2 regions of the Clostridium sp. JS66 genome follow, and region 2 is predicted to be linked to the other one. Evidence: riboswitches for the same ligand, from Rfam matches in the RefSeq annotation. Region 2 holds a riboswitch; the other holds the start of a gene.
What was found. Region 2 has a riboswitch for glycine ahead of Q6H37_RS19845 (APC family permease). Riboswitches for the same ligand answer to the same signal wherever they lie in the genome.
Positions count from the first base shown of each region.

Region 1: linked by a shared signal. The riboswitch ahead of Q6H37_RS01405 (GrdX family protein) and the one ahead of Q6H37_RS19845 (APC family permease) in region 2 are both predicted to bind glycine.

Region 1 is NZ_CP131467.1:284,555-292,600, reverse strand. Features, by position in the region: gene grdC (glycine/sarcosine/betaine reductase complex component C subunit beta) at 1-12, opposite strand, end outside; gene grdB (glycine reductase complex selenoprotein B) at 175-1,482, opposite strand; gene grdA (glycine/sarcosine/betaine reductase complex selenoprotein A) at 1,556-2,020, opposite strand; gene Q6H37_RS01420 (glycine/sarcosine/betaine reductase component B subunit) at 2,077-3,363, opposite strand; gene Q6H37_RS01415 (thioredoxin family protein) at 3,571-3,903, opposite strand; gene trxB (thioredoxin-disulfide reductase) at 3,924-4,844, opposite strand; gene Q6H37_RS01405 (GrdX family protein) at 4,917-5,294, opposite strand; glycine riboswitch at 5,438-5,606, opposite strand; gene gcvPB (aminomethyl-transferring glycine dehydrogenase subunit GcvPB) at 5,998-7,458, opposite strand; gene gcvPA (aminomethyl-transferring glycine dehydrogenase subunit GcvPA) at 7,459-8,046, opposite strand, start outside.
Region 2 is NZ_CP131467.1:4,251,889-4,259,934, forward strand. Features, by position in the region: gene Q6H37_RS19835 (beta-L-arabinofuranosidase domain-containing protein) at 1-1,923, opposite strand, end outside; gene rd (rubredoxin) at 2,276-2,437, shown strand; glycine riboswitch at 2,564-2,662, shown strand; gene Q6H37_RS19845 (APC family permease) at 3,093-4,430, shown strand; gene Q6H37_RS19850 (3'-5' exonuclease) at 4,507-7,095, opposite strand; gene Q6H37_RS19855 (transglutaminase domain-containing protein) at 7,293-8,046, shown strand, end outside.

The DNA of each region.
Region 1 (8,046 bases), 2.3 Mb from region 2:
TGGAAAACTCATTTATAAACCCCTCCTTATTTCTAATTGAAATCTATAAAATTAGCCTATGATTTTAAAAAATTAATAGTTAAGAATGAAGAGTTAATAGTTAATATGGATTTTTTGCGACAGTTAAAAATCATCCTTCACTATTAACTCTTCATTATTAGTTCTTAACTTTTTTTATTTTTCAAAGACTGTTTGTTTGTCTACTGGTGTTTGTAGAGCTTTTAATGCTCTCTCTACCAAATGATATCTTAATTCAAACTCATCCTTAGCATCTAATGATGGATTTCCAAGTGGATGAGGTATTGCTATTGTAGGAACTATTCTATTTGCCCCTACTGTTAAAGATATTGGAACTACTGTACACATGTGAACTATTGGAAGTCCAGCACGTTCAATTTCTTTTACCATTGTTGCACCGCAACGTGTACAAGTTCCTCAAGTAGACGTTAATATAACTGCATCAACTCCGTCAGCTATTAATTCTTTAGCTATATTCTCTCCAAATTTTTTGGCAGAAGCAACAGCTGTTCCATTTCCAACAGTGGAATAATAATATCTATGAAGAGAGCCTATTTTTCCTTCCTTCTCCATCTTTCTTAAAACATCCACTGGTAGAACTCTATCTGAATCAGCATTAGCATAAGTTGGATCATATCCTCCATGTGCTGTTTCATTAGTTTCATCTGTTAAGTTTTCAATTCCTTCTATGTCATACTTTCCAAACTTTGAAGCACTTGATGATTCGATATGATCTGGGTTTCCTTTTGGAACTATACCACCAGATGTTACTATAGCTATCTTTGCCTTTGCAACATCTGCTACTGGAGCAACAGGATCTACTCTATCAAATACAGGCATTTTAAATTCTGTAACAAATTTTTCTCCACTTATTTTCTTTATAAGCATATCAACAGCTCTTTTTGAGCCTCTTTCTTCATGAAAATAATTTTTTCTTATTCCTCTTTCTATGAAATGTTCTTCTTCAGGTGATCCTATTTCTTCACCTTTAGCAAGCTTTAATGCCAAGTTTACTATTTTAGGAAGGGCATCTCTCATACCAGCAGCACTATTTTTAGTTTCTACTATATATATGTCTTTTTTATATAGATCCACCCCTGGATTTTCAACATACATAGCTGAAATTACTGGTATATTCAACTTTTCTGAAACTTCTTTAGCTATAGAACCACAAGCAACACCATATCTTCCAGCATTAAATGCAGGTCCTGCTATAAATAAATCTGGATTGTACTTTTTAATCATTTCTAATACTGCAGCCTTAGCCTCTTTTTCATTTTCGTTATAATAAGAATCACCGCACACTACTGTAGCGACAATTTCAGCATCACCTTTTTTTAACAATCCATTAAGTCCCATTCCAGGACCTACAAAACCTTCCTTAATTTCTGGCTTCACATCTGCTTTTTCTTCTCCACCTATACCGCCATAAAATTGATTTATATAATGAACAACTTTAAGCATCTAATATTCCCCTCCTTTTTAGGACTTTCACATATTTAAACTATTTTTATTAAAAATCGACTATTTTTACTAATTAAAATTTTGAATACTGATCTCTTACAGTTTTAACTTCTCCAATAATAGCATCTACATCAAGAACCATCTCCATCATTCCGCACTGCTCATCATAAACAGCAGCATCACATTCATCTTTTATTTCTGGTTCAACCATATGGTAAACTGCTAAACCTAACTCTACTCCAGCAAGTGGACCTGCAAATGTTGGGTCTCCAGCACTTACTGTTTCTGCTGAAAGTCCTGAAGCTTCTGCCTCTGCTCCTCCAATTACTACAACTATATTTTCTGCACCATGTTTTTCAGTTAAATCTTTTACTCTTTGTTGGATCTCCAGATCCATAGCACCTGCGGCTGTTCAAACAAAGCATTCTGTTGATGCAAAAACAACTTCTGCTCCAGCTGATTTAACACAAGCTTCAATAGCTGGTCCTGGTATTCCGTCTCTATCTCCTACTGCTATAACTTTTTTTCCTTGTAACATATATAATCACCCTTCTTTCAATAATTTTATGATAAAGCCTATATAATCCTTGCAATTTAGAATCCTTTAGCTGTTAATTTATTAAATCCAACTTCACTAGTAGCTCCAGTTATAACTTGAATTTCAGCCTCTATAGAACCATCTTCTCTTAAACTTCCTACATGTCCTCCAGCTATTACATTTGCTGCTTCTGGATGCCCTATTATTTTTTTCATTGGTGGTAATACAACAACTTCATTAGCATTTCCTCCAGTAACTACTGCATCACCTTTTGGTGTTGAATCAGCTAATGATTGTGAACTTCCATCTTGTCCTGCATATTCATCTGTAATTAATACAGTTTTCACACCCAAATCGCTTATTTTATTGCAATTCATAACTAAGTCTGCATCTGGATTACCAAATCCTTCTTCTGATATAATTACTGCATCAGCTCCTAAATATTCTACTAACTTAGCAGTATAATTTGAGGATCTTTCCTTATCTGCAAGATAAACATTCTCATTTGTTATGATACAGCCTAAGAAATTATAATCTTTTCCATGATGCTCATATAGGTCTTCAATTACTGGGTGATTCATATGGACATAACTTGGATTCTTATCGCAAGCAGATACACAGTTTCCACTAACAATAGCTCCATCAAACATTTCTGTTGGATATATAAATGTTGGTATTATTTTCTTTGCATCCACTCCATAAACATATGTGTCATGTAAAAGTCCTTGACTTTGAAGCATATAAACATATATTACCTTTGGAAGATTAGGATATTGTTTAACTTGTTCTAATAATGGCAATGTTTCATATGTTTTAATTTCATCTGGTTTTATGTTCTTTCCAGCCTGACCAATATAAGTAGCAGCTTTAAATCCAACCATTCTTACTGCTTCTTCATGCTCGTGCTGTTTAACCCCTTCTTTTGGTTCACAAGTTATTACTAAATTGTTTGTCTTTGAAAATGGAGTATATTTTGCTCCTTCTCCACTCATATCTATAATACCTTCTTGGAATCCAACTATTTTTCCAGTAGTTACTATAGCTGCACCCTTTAGCACATGAGTTCTTCCTGAACCAACCATATCTACTTTGCTTATAAATCCTGGGAATATTCCACCTTTGCCTTCTACCTTAACTCTTGGCTCAATAACATCTTTTACAGGTATTATTCTTGTTTCTTCACCTGGTTTTGCAATGTCAAACTCAATACTTTTAAGTCTTTCATCTCCACCTACTTCTTTTAACAGTTCTTCTTTGTTTACATAAAGAATTCCACTTTCAACTTTTGTTTCAGCTCCAAATTGAATGTCCTTTACATAAATTTTTCCAACTTCTAAACGCAAAGTATTCACCTCCAAATTTATTTCAATAGGTACAAAATTGCCTATTGCTATCAATAATACTGATTGTTACAATTGTTAACTATTTTAATTTTTAATAGTATTAAAATTTACTTGTATTTTTTATTTATATATATTAGGATTTTAATGAACGTTACTTAATTTTTGACAAGGTGATGATGATTTTCATCTAAATCTTGTCTTTTTTTATTATAGTGTGTCATAATATGTTTTTATAAAACTTTCCACATCTTCTAATGAAGTAATTTTGTCAGCAGTAATTGTATTTGCTTTCTCTCCATTTTTATAAATTATCATTGTTGGTAGTCCTAGTACCTTTTGTCCTATAGCAAGTCTTCTTGCAGTACTTATGTTTAAGCTTGAGAACTTTATTTTATCTCCATACTTTTCTTCTAAGCCATGTACTCCTGGCATAAGTTCTTTACATATTTCACATTTATCTCCCCAGAAATCAACAAATACTGGTTTTTCAGTATAATTTAAAACTTCGCCTTCAAAATTCTCCTTGTTTAATTCAATCATTTTTTAACCTCCTAAATATTTTATTTATGTTCTTCTAAATAACGCTCAGCGATAGTTGCTGCTATAGCACCATCTGCTGCTGCAGTTATTACCTGCCTTAATGATTTTTTTCTTACATCTCCTGCTGCAAAAACTCCAGCTACATTAGTTTGCATATCTTCATCTGTTATAATATAACCATTCTCCATGTTTAACTTTCCTTCAAATAGAGCTGATATTGGATCATATCCTACAAATACAAAGCATCCATCTACTTTTAATTCACTATTTTCACCAGTTAATTTATTTTTTAATATAAGTTTTTCTAATATTTCATCGCCTACAGCTTCTTCTATAGTTGAATTCCAAATAAAGTCTATTTTAGGATTAGCAAAAGCTTTTTCTTGTAATGATTTTGCTGCTCTTAATGCATCCCTTCTATGAACTACTGTAACCTTTTCTGCAAATTTTGTAAGATATATTGCCTCTGTTATTGCAGAGTCTCCTCCCCCTATAACAGCTACATCTAAATCTGTAAAAAAGTCAGCATCACAAGTTGCACAGTAAGAAATTCCTTTTCCTCTAAGTTCAGTTTCATTTTTAAAGCCTGAAAGTTTAGGATTTGCTCCTGTAGCTATTATTATAGTTTTTGCTTCATAAGTTTCCTTTTTGCCTTTTACAACTTTTATGTCACCTTCTAAATTTACTTCTACTATTTCATCCTTTGTAAATTTTGTTCCAAAATCTTCTGCCTGTTTTTTCATTCTCTTACTTAAAGTTGTTCCTGTACATTCCTCTATGGAACCTGGATAATTTTCCAATTCATCTGTAGTTGTTGCCTGACCACCATATTTTGCCCTTTCAATAATTAAAGTATTCATCCTAGATCTTGCTGCATAAAGTCCTGCTGATAACCCTGCTGGTCCTCCTCCTATTATTAGAGTGTCATAAATTTGTGCCATAAAATTACCTCCTGCCTTTTAAAAATCTAATCCAGAAAATTCTCAATTTTAAAAATAGTTTTAACCACTAAATTATGTTAATGCATGATATATTAAATCATAATCTATAAGCTGAAAATCTTCTATTACCTGCTTAGTCCAATTGGGTATTCCATAATTTTTTAAAAATTTTTCAGTAGTATGTATAGCTTCTTCTATATACCCTAAGGATTTCATGTCTACTACACTGTGATTGTTCTTAGATATAACTACTGTTCTATATGGAGTTTCATTAGGTTTAATACTACTCATTAAAGGATGAGTTAATAATTCATGTCCTTTATGGATATAATCTCTAACCTTTGTGTAGACCTCCATAGTAGTACCATCTATGAAATCCACCTCATATACATCACCTAATTTATTGTTACTCATAGGATTATTTGTAATGATTATTACCTCTTCCACCACTTTTTACTCTCCTTTTGCAAAAATTAAATATAAGCAATCTTTACTTTACAAAATAAAAACAGGGGTATAAAACTTCCGTTTTATACCCCTGTCCTTTAACCTGAGAGATTTACTCCTTCGGTGCTTAACGCTTCCCAGAGATTTGTCCGTTTTCGGTCCTTTTGCCTGAGAGGTTCATATTATTACGGTAAAAACAATACTTACTCCTTCGGCTATCCATTGAAGGATACTATATATTTAAAATATATAGCTAAGCAAACTCTTAAAGTAAAACTTTGTTAAGTTTTCTACTTAATCTCCCGAAAACATCATCCTAATTTATTAAGTTTTTTTATAATCTTCTTTTCAATTATTATTATATATTATAGTCACATTTTTTTCTATAATTTTTGAAAACATTTTCTATTGTATTTTTTTATAGCATTTATTTTGTTTTCGGATACATAACATCCATTTAAACCCATATATCATGCAATTTTTTATAATTACTGACTATTATTTTATCTATTTCCAGACATATGAATAAGTGAATTCATAGTTTTCTTTAAAATGCCATATTTTATCACATATAAAAATAACATTTATTTGTAACGTCATTTACAAATAAATGTTATTTATGGGTTATCGAGTATTAACAGTAATTATTTTTTTAACAATTTTATATTATAATCTTATTTAATGCAGATTATTTATAGTAAATTATCTAATCTTTCTTACTATATTTCACTACAGGATTTCTAGCAGCTTTTACTTCGTCTAATCTTTTAATTGGTGTGTTATGTGGTGCATTTATTAATATTTCAGGATTTTCTCTAGCTTCTTCAGCTATTTTTATCATGGAATCTATGAAGCCATCTAAAGTTTCCTTACTTTCCGTTTCTGTAGGCTCTATCATCAATGCACTATCGATAATTAAAGGAAAATATATTGTTGGTGGATGATATCCATAGTCTAATAACCTTTTAGCTATATCAAGAGTACTGACACCTTCAGGTGCATCCTTTAAACCTGCCATTACAAATTCATGTTTACAAATACTATCTATAGGCTGATTATAATAATTCTTCAATTTACCTTTTATATAATTAGCATTTAACACAGCTATGTCACTAGCTTTTTTAAGTCCTTCTGCTCCCATTGTAAGTACATAGGAATAAGCCTTTACTATGACATTAAAATTACCATAAAAACTTTTAACTTTTCCAATAGAATAAGGCTTATCATAATTCAAAGTATATTTTTCCTCTTTCTTTTCTATAACAGGTACAGGTAAAAATTCAGCTAACCTCTCTTTTACTCCTACAGGACCACTTCCTGGTCCTCCACCTCCATGTGGTGTTGAAAATGTTTTATGAAGATTCATATGAACTACATCAAATCCCATATCTCCAGGTCTTGCTTCTCCCATAATAGCATTTAAATTTGCACCATCGTAGTAAACAAGACCTCCAGCTTCATGTACCATATCTGATATCAATTTAATATTCGAATCAAAAAGACCTAATGTATTTGGATTTGTTAACATTAACCCTGCTATTTCATCATTCAATACAGATTTTAAAGATTCTATATCCACAAGTCCTTTTTTATCAGATTTTACTTCAACTATAGTGAAACCAGCTACATTGGCACTGGCAGGATTTGTTCCATGGGCAGAATCCGGAACTATGATTTTTGTTCTTTTCAAATCTCCTCTTTTTCTATGATAAGATTTAATTATCATAAGTCCTGTAAGTTCTCCATGAGCACCTGCTGCTGGCTGAAGTGTAACATAATCCATACCAGATATTTCTGAAAGTTTACTGCTCAAATCATACATTATTTCAAGTGCTCCTTGTACAGTATCTTCACTTTGATATGGATGAATGTTTAAAAACTGTGGGTTGGAAGCTATATCTTCATTTATTTTAGGATTGTATTTCATGGTACAAGAGCCTAAAGGATAAAAACCATTATCTACTCCATAATTCTTATTTGCAAGAAGTGTAAAATGTCTTATTACATCTGGTTCACTAACCTCTGGAAGTTCCACCTCACTAGTCTTTAGCATATCTTTAGGAATTAAATTTTCAACAACTTCACATTCTACATCACATTTAGGAAGTGTATAAGCCACTCTTCCTGGCTTTGAAACTTCAAAAATCAATTTATTATATTCTTTCATTTATACTCCCTCCATTACACTTACTAATTTATCAATCTCCTGAGCTGTCCTTTTTTCTGTTACACAGAAAAGCAGTGCATTTTTATAGGAAGCATAACTTTTACCTAAAGGATAACCTCCAAGTATTTTATTTTTCAGTAATTCATCATTTATAATTGCTGGTTCCTTTTCACTTACTACTGCAAATTCCTTAAAGAAAGGTTTATTAAATAGAGGTTTAAACTTTCCTGATTTAGTGATTTTATTAAAGGCATAATGAGCTTTTTGTGTACTTTGATAAGCTACTTCCTTGATTCCTTTTTTACCCATGGTAGTAAGATATATTGCCGCAGTCAAGGCATTTAAAGCTTCATTTGAACATATATTAGAAGTTGCTTTTTCCCTTCTTATATGCTGTTCCCTTGCTTGCAAAGTTAAAACAAAACCTCTTTTTCCATCTAAATCTTCAGTTTGTCCTACTATTCTTCCTGGCATTTTACGCATAAGCTTTGCTTTAGTTGCCATAAAGCCAACATATGGACCTCCAAAACTCATATTGTTTCCTAAACTTTGTCCTTCACCAACTGCTATATCCGCACCTAATTCTCC
Region 2 (8,046 bases):
TTTAGCTACTAAACTTGAAACAATGGTGGAATCTGTTGTAAGTTCACTTACTCTTGATAAAGGCTGCATATTGGTGTCATTTAAATTAGTTCCACCCCATACAAACACTTTTGCTTTATAACCATTTACATCCTCTGGCAGTTTAAACCCTGCATCCAAATCCTCCGAACTTCCAGGCTTTATTTCCTTTGAAATATAGGATATATTTTTCATAGTATCATCTTTATCAAATAACCCTACAATTACTAACACTTGTGTACTATTAACATCAGCATTAGTAGCCTTTACACTTGCTGTTAACATTTTACTAGGTTGTAACTTTTCCATATTAAATTTAGTTTTAATAGTAAATGGACTTACCCTTACATTTGCAACAGCTTTTATAGTTGTTCCTTCTACAGTTCCCTCTACCTTAAAGCTTCCTGATGCAGCATATTTAGATGCGTCTATATTGTCCCAGGTAACATTTGCTAAACCTACAGATTTATCATCCTTTGTAACTGTAACTACAATTGGAAGCTCTGGTGCTGTTCCTAAAGAAGTTTCTAAATCAATGTCAGGAATACTTACAATCTTTGATTCTTTTGTCTTCTGAACAACGGTAGCGTCAAATTCTCTAGTATCTTTTACTGAACCTTTACTTATAGTAGCTATCAATATAACGTTTACATTACCACTGCCAGCCTCTGGTCTTATAACTTTTCCATCATTGGTTATAACACTTGTATTCTTTGATTCCCAAGTAATTGTTGAACCATTGGCACCTGTTGCTGGTAATTTTAAATCTGAATCTATTGTAAATATATTTCCTATATAAATAGCTTCTTTATCTTTCCTTACACATTCTTCATCTGACAAACCTGCTTTAACAATAACATTAAATTCTCTAGTATCACTTTCACTTCCTTTAGTTATAGTTGCTATAAGCTTCACTTTAACATCTGACTGTCCTGATAATGGAGGTGTTACCTTACCGGTATTGCTAATAGCATTTTCATTGTCCGATTTCCATGAAATATTGGACCCTGAAGGACCAGTTGTTGGTAGTACCAAATCCGATGCAGCAGTATCACTAATATTAATACTAGCTTTATCGTCTTCTACAATATCCTTATCTGATAATTGAAGCATTCCAGCAATTTCAGCACCACTAAGAGCTCTGTTATAAATGCAAAAATCATCAACTTGTCCATGGAAATTTGGATCTCCATATTGACTTTTGCCAATGTAATTTTTAGTTGTAACTCCTAACTTGGAAGGATTTAATGTCATGTTAGTATTTTCTCCAACCTTTTTACCATTTTCATACAAGGTACCTGTATTACCTGAAACGACAAGAGCTACATGTACCCATTTTCCACTTTCTAGCTCTGTACCCTTTTGGATTTTTTCCTCCTTGCTTGACCCTCCAGTTGTTATACAAAATGCAAGACCCTTTGCTCCAGCATTTCCTCCTGAAGAAGTTAGAAACATATTTGTAGTTGTATCATTGCCAAAATCAAATATTCTTTGATATCCTTGAGAACTCTCCATATATACCCAAGTTGTTATAGTAAAATCCGTAAGTCCCTTTACTATTCCATCTGGTAACTGAACATACCCATCATCTCCATTTAATTCTACTGAATTTCCATTTTTGCCTGGAATTAATTTAGTTCCACCTACTAAAGTTGCATCGTTGCCATTTCCAGAGGCATCTAAAATCTTGTTTTCATTTGCATTATCAAAGTTGTATTTTGCCACAATACTTGCAGTATCTTCTTTTACTGATGTGTTGAGCGTTTTACCTTTGCTTGTGCTTATATCCTGTCCCAATGATATATTTATATCATTTGCTGCTGATACTTTTTCTAAAGGAACTCCCTGTAATGTACCCATGCACATTGCAAAGCATATAAGTACTGAAATAGTTTTCTTGTTCATAGAAATCCCCCCTACAATTTAAAATTTGCTTTTTATCAAATCTAGAAGCTATTGCTTCTAAAAGTTAATCTATATCATCTATAAAAACAAATCATTTAACTTCTCTGCAAATAATAAAGTCGTAATTCTCTTTATTTTACACTTTATTCCAGTGCGAGTATTTGTAATTTTCAGTTATTTTTTATATTTTTCAATTTTTTCTAAATTTTGTAAATTAGTTTGCAGCTTTAAATCATAATTAAAAATTCATATCCGGTAAAATAATTTTTCAATAAACTATCAAATTTATTGTATTGTTTTGCCCAATTGTGAAACACTGTTAATATTACAAATTAAACAAGGAGGTATTTTTATGCAAAAATATGTATGTGTTGTATGTGGATATATTTATGATCCTGAACAAGGTGATCCTGATAATGGAGTAGCTCCAGGAACATCTTTTGAAGATATTCCTGAAGATTGGGTATGTCCATTATGCGGTGTAGGCAAAGATCAATTTGAAACTACTGAATAAAAAAACTGATAAATGAGAAAAAAATATGATAATAATTTTTTAGATAGAATCAATTGTGATCATAAATAAAAACATTGCAAATTGTTTGAATTGATGATATAATTACGATAAATTAATATAGATTGGATGATTATATCGTGAGATAACATTTGTTAACCGAAGAAGCAATGTTATAGTTCCACAGCTATATCAGAAACTTTCAGGTACCAGGAGCGATATAAGACGAACCTCTGAAGATACTGTTTTAAACAGAACCCATGGTGTAAGGTAATTAATTATCGAAGCTCTCAGGTAAAGATACAGAGGACATGTGTGGCAGTTTTGCTCTCATGTCCTTTTTTATTGTTGAAAATTATTAATGTTGAATGAATACACAATATAAAACTAGAGTAAACTAAGCAATGAAACCAAACAAGTTATCCAAATTGTTTTACCTTGTTATATTAAGATGATTAAATAAATAAAAATTAAAATCAATTCAATTAAATGGAAAAATAATAAATATATTATCTAAATCATCTATATTTTTTAATAATTCATATAGAATTTAGACATTATTATAGAATCCATCTTAAGTCAAGGAAAAAACAATGTTAATATTTTATCGTGATAAGAGATTATCACAATCTAAACTTTCTGAGGAGGTAATGTAAAAATGAACAAAAGCGAATTAAAAAAGGAAATCGGTCTCGTTCCTGCTCTTGCAATCGTTATCGGTATGGTTATCGGTTCAGGTGTATTCTTTAAGCCTAGGGCGGTATTTTCATCAACTGGAGCACCAGGATTAGGCATGATGGCTTGGATTTTAGGCGGAATTATATCTATAGCAGGCGGACTTACAGCTGCTGAAATATCTGCAGCAATACCTAGAACAGGTGGTATGGTAGCATACTTAGAGGAAACTTATGGAGATGTTTGGGGATATCTTTTAGGTTGGGCTCAAACGGTTATATATTTTCCAGCTAATATAGCTGCACTTGCCATAATATTTTCCACACAGGTTATATCATTATTAGGTTTAAGCGACCCAATGTTAAACATAATAGCAATTATAGTTATAATATTTTTAACATGTATGAATTCATTGGGATCAAAAACAGGTGGAGCTATTCAAACTGTAGCTACAGTTTGTAAATTGATACCACTGTTTGCAATTATAGTAGTTGGACTCATGAAAGGTGGTGGTGGTGCAGCAAGATTATTCCCAATGACAGCTGTTAATCACCCTATAGGCACAAGTCTTGGTTCAGCCTTGGTAGCTACAATGTTTGCTTATGATGGTTGGATAAATGTTGGAGCTATATCAGGAGAAATGAAAAATCCAGGTAAAGATTTACCTAAAGCAATTGTTGGTGGATTATCATTAGTTATGGCAGTTTATTTATTAATAAATGTAGCATATCTTTTTGTATTACCAGCAACTGCTCTTGCAGGAACAAAAACACCAGCAGCTGATGTTGCAACTATAATCTTTGGACCAGCAGGCGGTAAGCTTATAACTGTAGGTATACTAATTTCTATATTTGGAGCATTAAATGGATATATATTAACAGGAATGAGAATTCCATATGCAATGGCTGTAGAAAATAAGTTGCCAGGAAGTGCTTGGCTCGCAAAATTACATCCTTCATTTAAAACACCAATAAATTCAGGTATATTATTAACTATTATATCAATACTATTAGTATTTTCAGGTAAATTCGATCAATTAACAGACCTTTTAATTTTTGTAATATGGATTTTCTATGTTATGACATTCCTTGCAGTGTTTGTACTTAGAAAAAACAAACCAGATCTTCCAAGACCATACAAGGTACCATTATATCCTATAATACCAGCTATAGCTATCTTAGGAGGAGCTTATATAATATTAAACACTTTATTCACTCAACCAATGAATGCTGGAATAGGTATTGTGCTTACTATAATAGGTTATCCTGTATATTTGTCTAGAAAGAATAAATTTAAAAAATCAGATGATAATATTGCATAACTCAATTTTAACTTAATATAACAAAAATAATGCGAAGCTTTGCTCCGCATTATTTTTATTATACTAAGTTAAAATTTTATACTATATTTATATAACTTGATGGTATAAAATCTATAAACTCACTTTTCGTTGTTCTTTTATATCTTCCATCAGTATTGCAGGTAATGTAAAGATGTCTTTTAGCTCTTGTCATGGCCACATAAAAGGTTCTCTTTTCCTCTTCCAGGTTATTTGATTTTATTGACATATATGATGGAAATGTATTTTGCTGTACACCTGAAATAAATACAGTTTCATATTCTAAACCTTTTGCCTGGTGAACTGTTATTATTGGTATTCTAGGCTTTTTAGTTCTGTTTACAACAAGTGACTCCAATTCACCATTGGAAAGAGAAGTTATTCTGATAATATCCAATAAGGAATCTCTGCTGTTTTTATTTTTATTATCAAGTTCCCTCAAAAGTACATAAAAATCTCTAAGCCTTTCAATCTTTTCCCTACCTTCATCACCAGTATATAAAGTTTTCAAGCTAAAGCCATTTACAATTTTATTTACAATATCATGAGGTCTGCTTCCTTCTGCTTCTTTAAAAAGGTTATTCAATTTGTCAGATATATTGTTAAATGCTTTTAAATATTTTGACATACAAGCTATTCTCTCCATTGAAGTAGGTATAATATCATCCTCAATGGCTCTTACAAGAATATCCTTAGTAGCTTGTATATCATCCATCGCATCATGACTTGGTTTGTTTTCGGTTTCAAATATATGACTTAAAGTTTCAAGCTTATGATTTCTCAAATTTGGATAAAATCTTCTGTAAATATCTAATGTATCATAAAAAGCCTTAAATTTAGGCTTGCCCAATCCAGCTCTTCGAAGTTCACTAGTCAATATATTAATATCATACTGAACATTATGTCCAACTATCACTAAACCTTCTGAAAACTTGACAAACTCTTTTAAAACAGTATTTTTATCTTCGCCATTTTTCTTTAAAAATTCATCACTAAAACCATGAACATGCTCTGAATTCTTGACTGATTTATTATTCTTAAGAAATCTTTCAAATTTCTCTGTTACTTGTCCATTTTTATTCACCTTAATAGCTGCAATTTGAATAATCTCATCTTCAGTTACATCAACTCCTGTACTCTCCACATCAAATACTATAATATTATCCTTCTGAAATTCATCTATAAGCAGTGAATATTTATCCCCGTATTTGAACACATTGTCATCTATAAAATCTGATAAGGATATACCTAAATTTTTGTATTTTTCCGATTCAATGGCTTCAAAGGTCTTATCCCCTATACCTGTTGGAAGTCTCTTCACTATTCTCTTTAAACTTATAGAATCATATCTATTTGCAATGAGCTTTAAAAAAGCTATTACATCCTTTATTTCCTGTCTTCTAAAAAATTTAAATTGATCCACTAAAATAAATTCAAAATTTACAGCTTCAGGTTTCATAATACTTTTTAATTGTTCACTTAAATTTATATTATATCTATTATCTCTTGTAAGCATACATATATTATCTGCACTTCCACTTTTTCTTTCTAAATTTATTACCTCATTATATATAAATCTGGCTTCTTCTCTTAAATTATCTGCTATCTTTAATGAAATCTTATCTCCAGCATCCTTTGATTCGGACTCAATACCTTCTTTATAGGTATCCTTCATATCTATTGGAAATGCATTTTCAAGATATTTTAGCGAAGCTTCTGTTAAATTTTTTGTAGCTCTGTAATTTATAGTGAATATGATTTCTTTTGGATCATAATTTTCCTTAAAGCTTTTAAATATCCTATTAGGCTCAGAACCTCTCCAACCATAAATTGTCTGAAATTTATCTCCACATATTAGAACGTTGTTTCCTTTAAACAATTTTTCTATTATTGAATACTCCAGCGTACTTGTGTCTTGAACTTCATCTATATTTATGTATTTGTATCTATTTATATAGGAATTAACTACTTCTAGGTTATTAAATAACTCTTTAGCTTTAATTATTAAGTCTGCAAAATCAAGACCATGATTATGATAAAGTAATGAATTATAAGAATTAACAAAAATGCTTCCTTTATCCCTTAAGATTTCTTTTAATCTATAATTCAAATTACCTTTTTCAGTACATATTTGATTTATTTTATCCTCATTTGTTTTAAAAACAGCACTGACAGCCCTGCTGCAATCTTCCATAATATCATTACTATAAATATTATTTTTTGCAATGGTCAATTTTACAGTGTCAATAAACTTTTGCAATGTTGAAACTGAAAAATCAAAATAATTACAGTATTTTATAAGCTCTCTACAATCTTCCTCATCAAAAATTGTAAAGTCAGTAAACACATCCGTTCCTTTTTTAGCTTCCTGCTTAATTACATCAAAGCAAAAGCTGTGGAATGTTTTTACTGTAATGTCTTTTGCTGAAGCACCTACTATGCCTTCAATTCTTTCTTTCATTTCCTTACAGGCTTTATTAGTAAAAGTAATACACAATATTTCTGAAGGCTCAGCCTTCCCCTTGTCAATTATATTTGCAACTCTTTTGGACAAAGTTTCTGTTTTGCCAGTACCTGCTGATGCAAGTAATATAACATTTCTTTCAAGCTCATTTATCAACAACTCCTGCTGCTCATTCATACTCATAGCTTTATCCCCCCAATTTCTTTACAAGTACTATGTTACTATTTATTTGCTGTTTTTTCTAGATATCCTGTCTAATATTCAATAGTAAATTATTCACTTAACTTTCAAACATAATTTTACATCTATATATAATTTATCAATTAAAGTAAGTTATATGATATAATTAATTGTATCGTATTTACTTGATATCAAAAGGAGTGTCATTATTGAAAATAAGTACTAAATTATCATATAGCATACTAATTATATTTTTTATTATTCTTTCACCTACTTTTGTACAAGCATCTGAAACCAAAAACATAACTGAACATTATAGTTATAGTACTGAAGTAAATGATATAAATAAAAAATATTTCAATGAAAGTAACATATCAAAAGATAAAAAAACTTTTAAACTTCATAATAAACAACAGGTGAATAAAGCATTACTTTCATATAATAACAACTACTGCAATACTATAGAACAATTAGAAGAATTGGCTAAAGATAATATGCTCAATAAAAATACAAATTTTTTAATACATTATACAGGAAATTTTTCAGATTTATCAGGTCCACCAAAATTACCAAATAAAGTAATGGATTATGTTATTGCATATGATAATTATGCAGGATATTGTGTTACCACCTGTAATACAACTTCTTCTGGCTATGATAAGAATATAGATATAAAATTTGATGTAACGTATTTATTAACACATGATGAAGAAATTTGGGTAGATAATAAAGTGGATTCTATACTTCAAAATATAATAAGAGATTCTATGACACAGGATCAAAAGGAGAAAGCTATACATGACTACATAATTACGAATGTTGCTTATGATGAAACTGCTAAAAAGAATAGTCCTTATAGTGCCTTACATGATGGAAGCACAATGTGTGAAGGTTATGCACTTTTAGCATGCAAAATGTTAAATAAAGCAGGCATAAAAAATTTGCTTGTTGTTG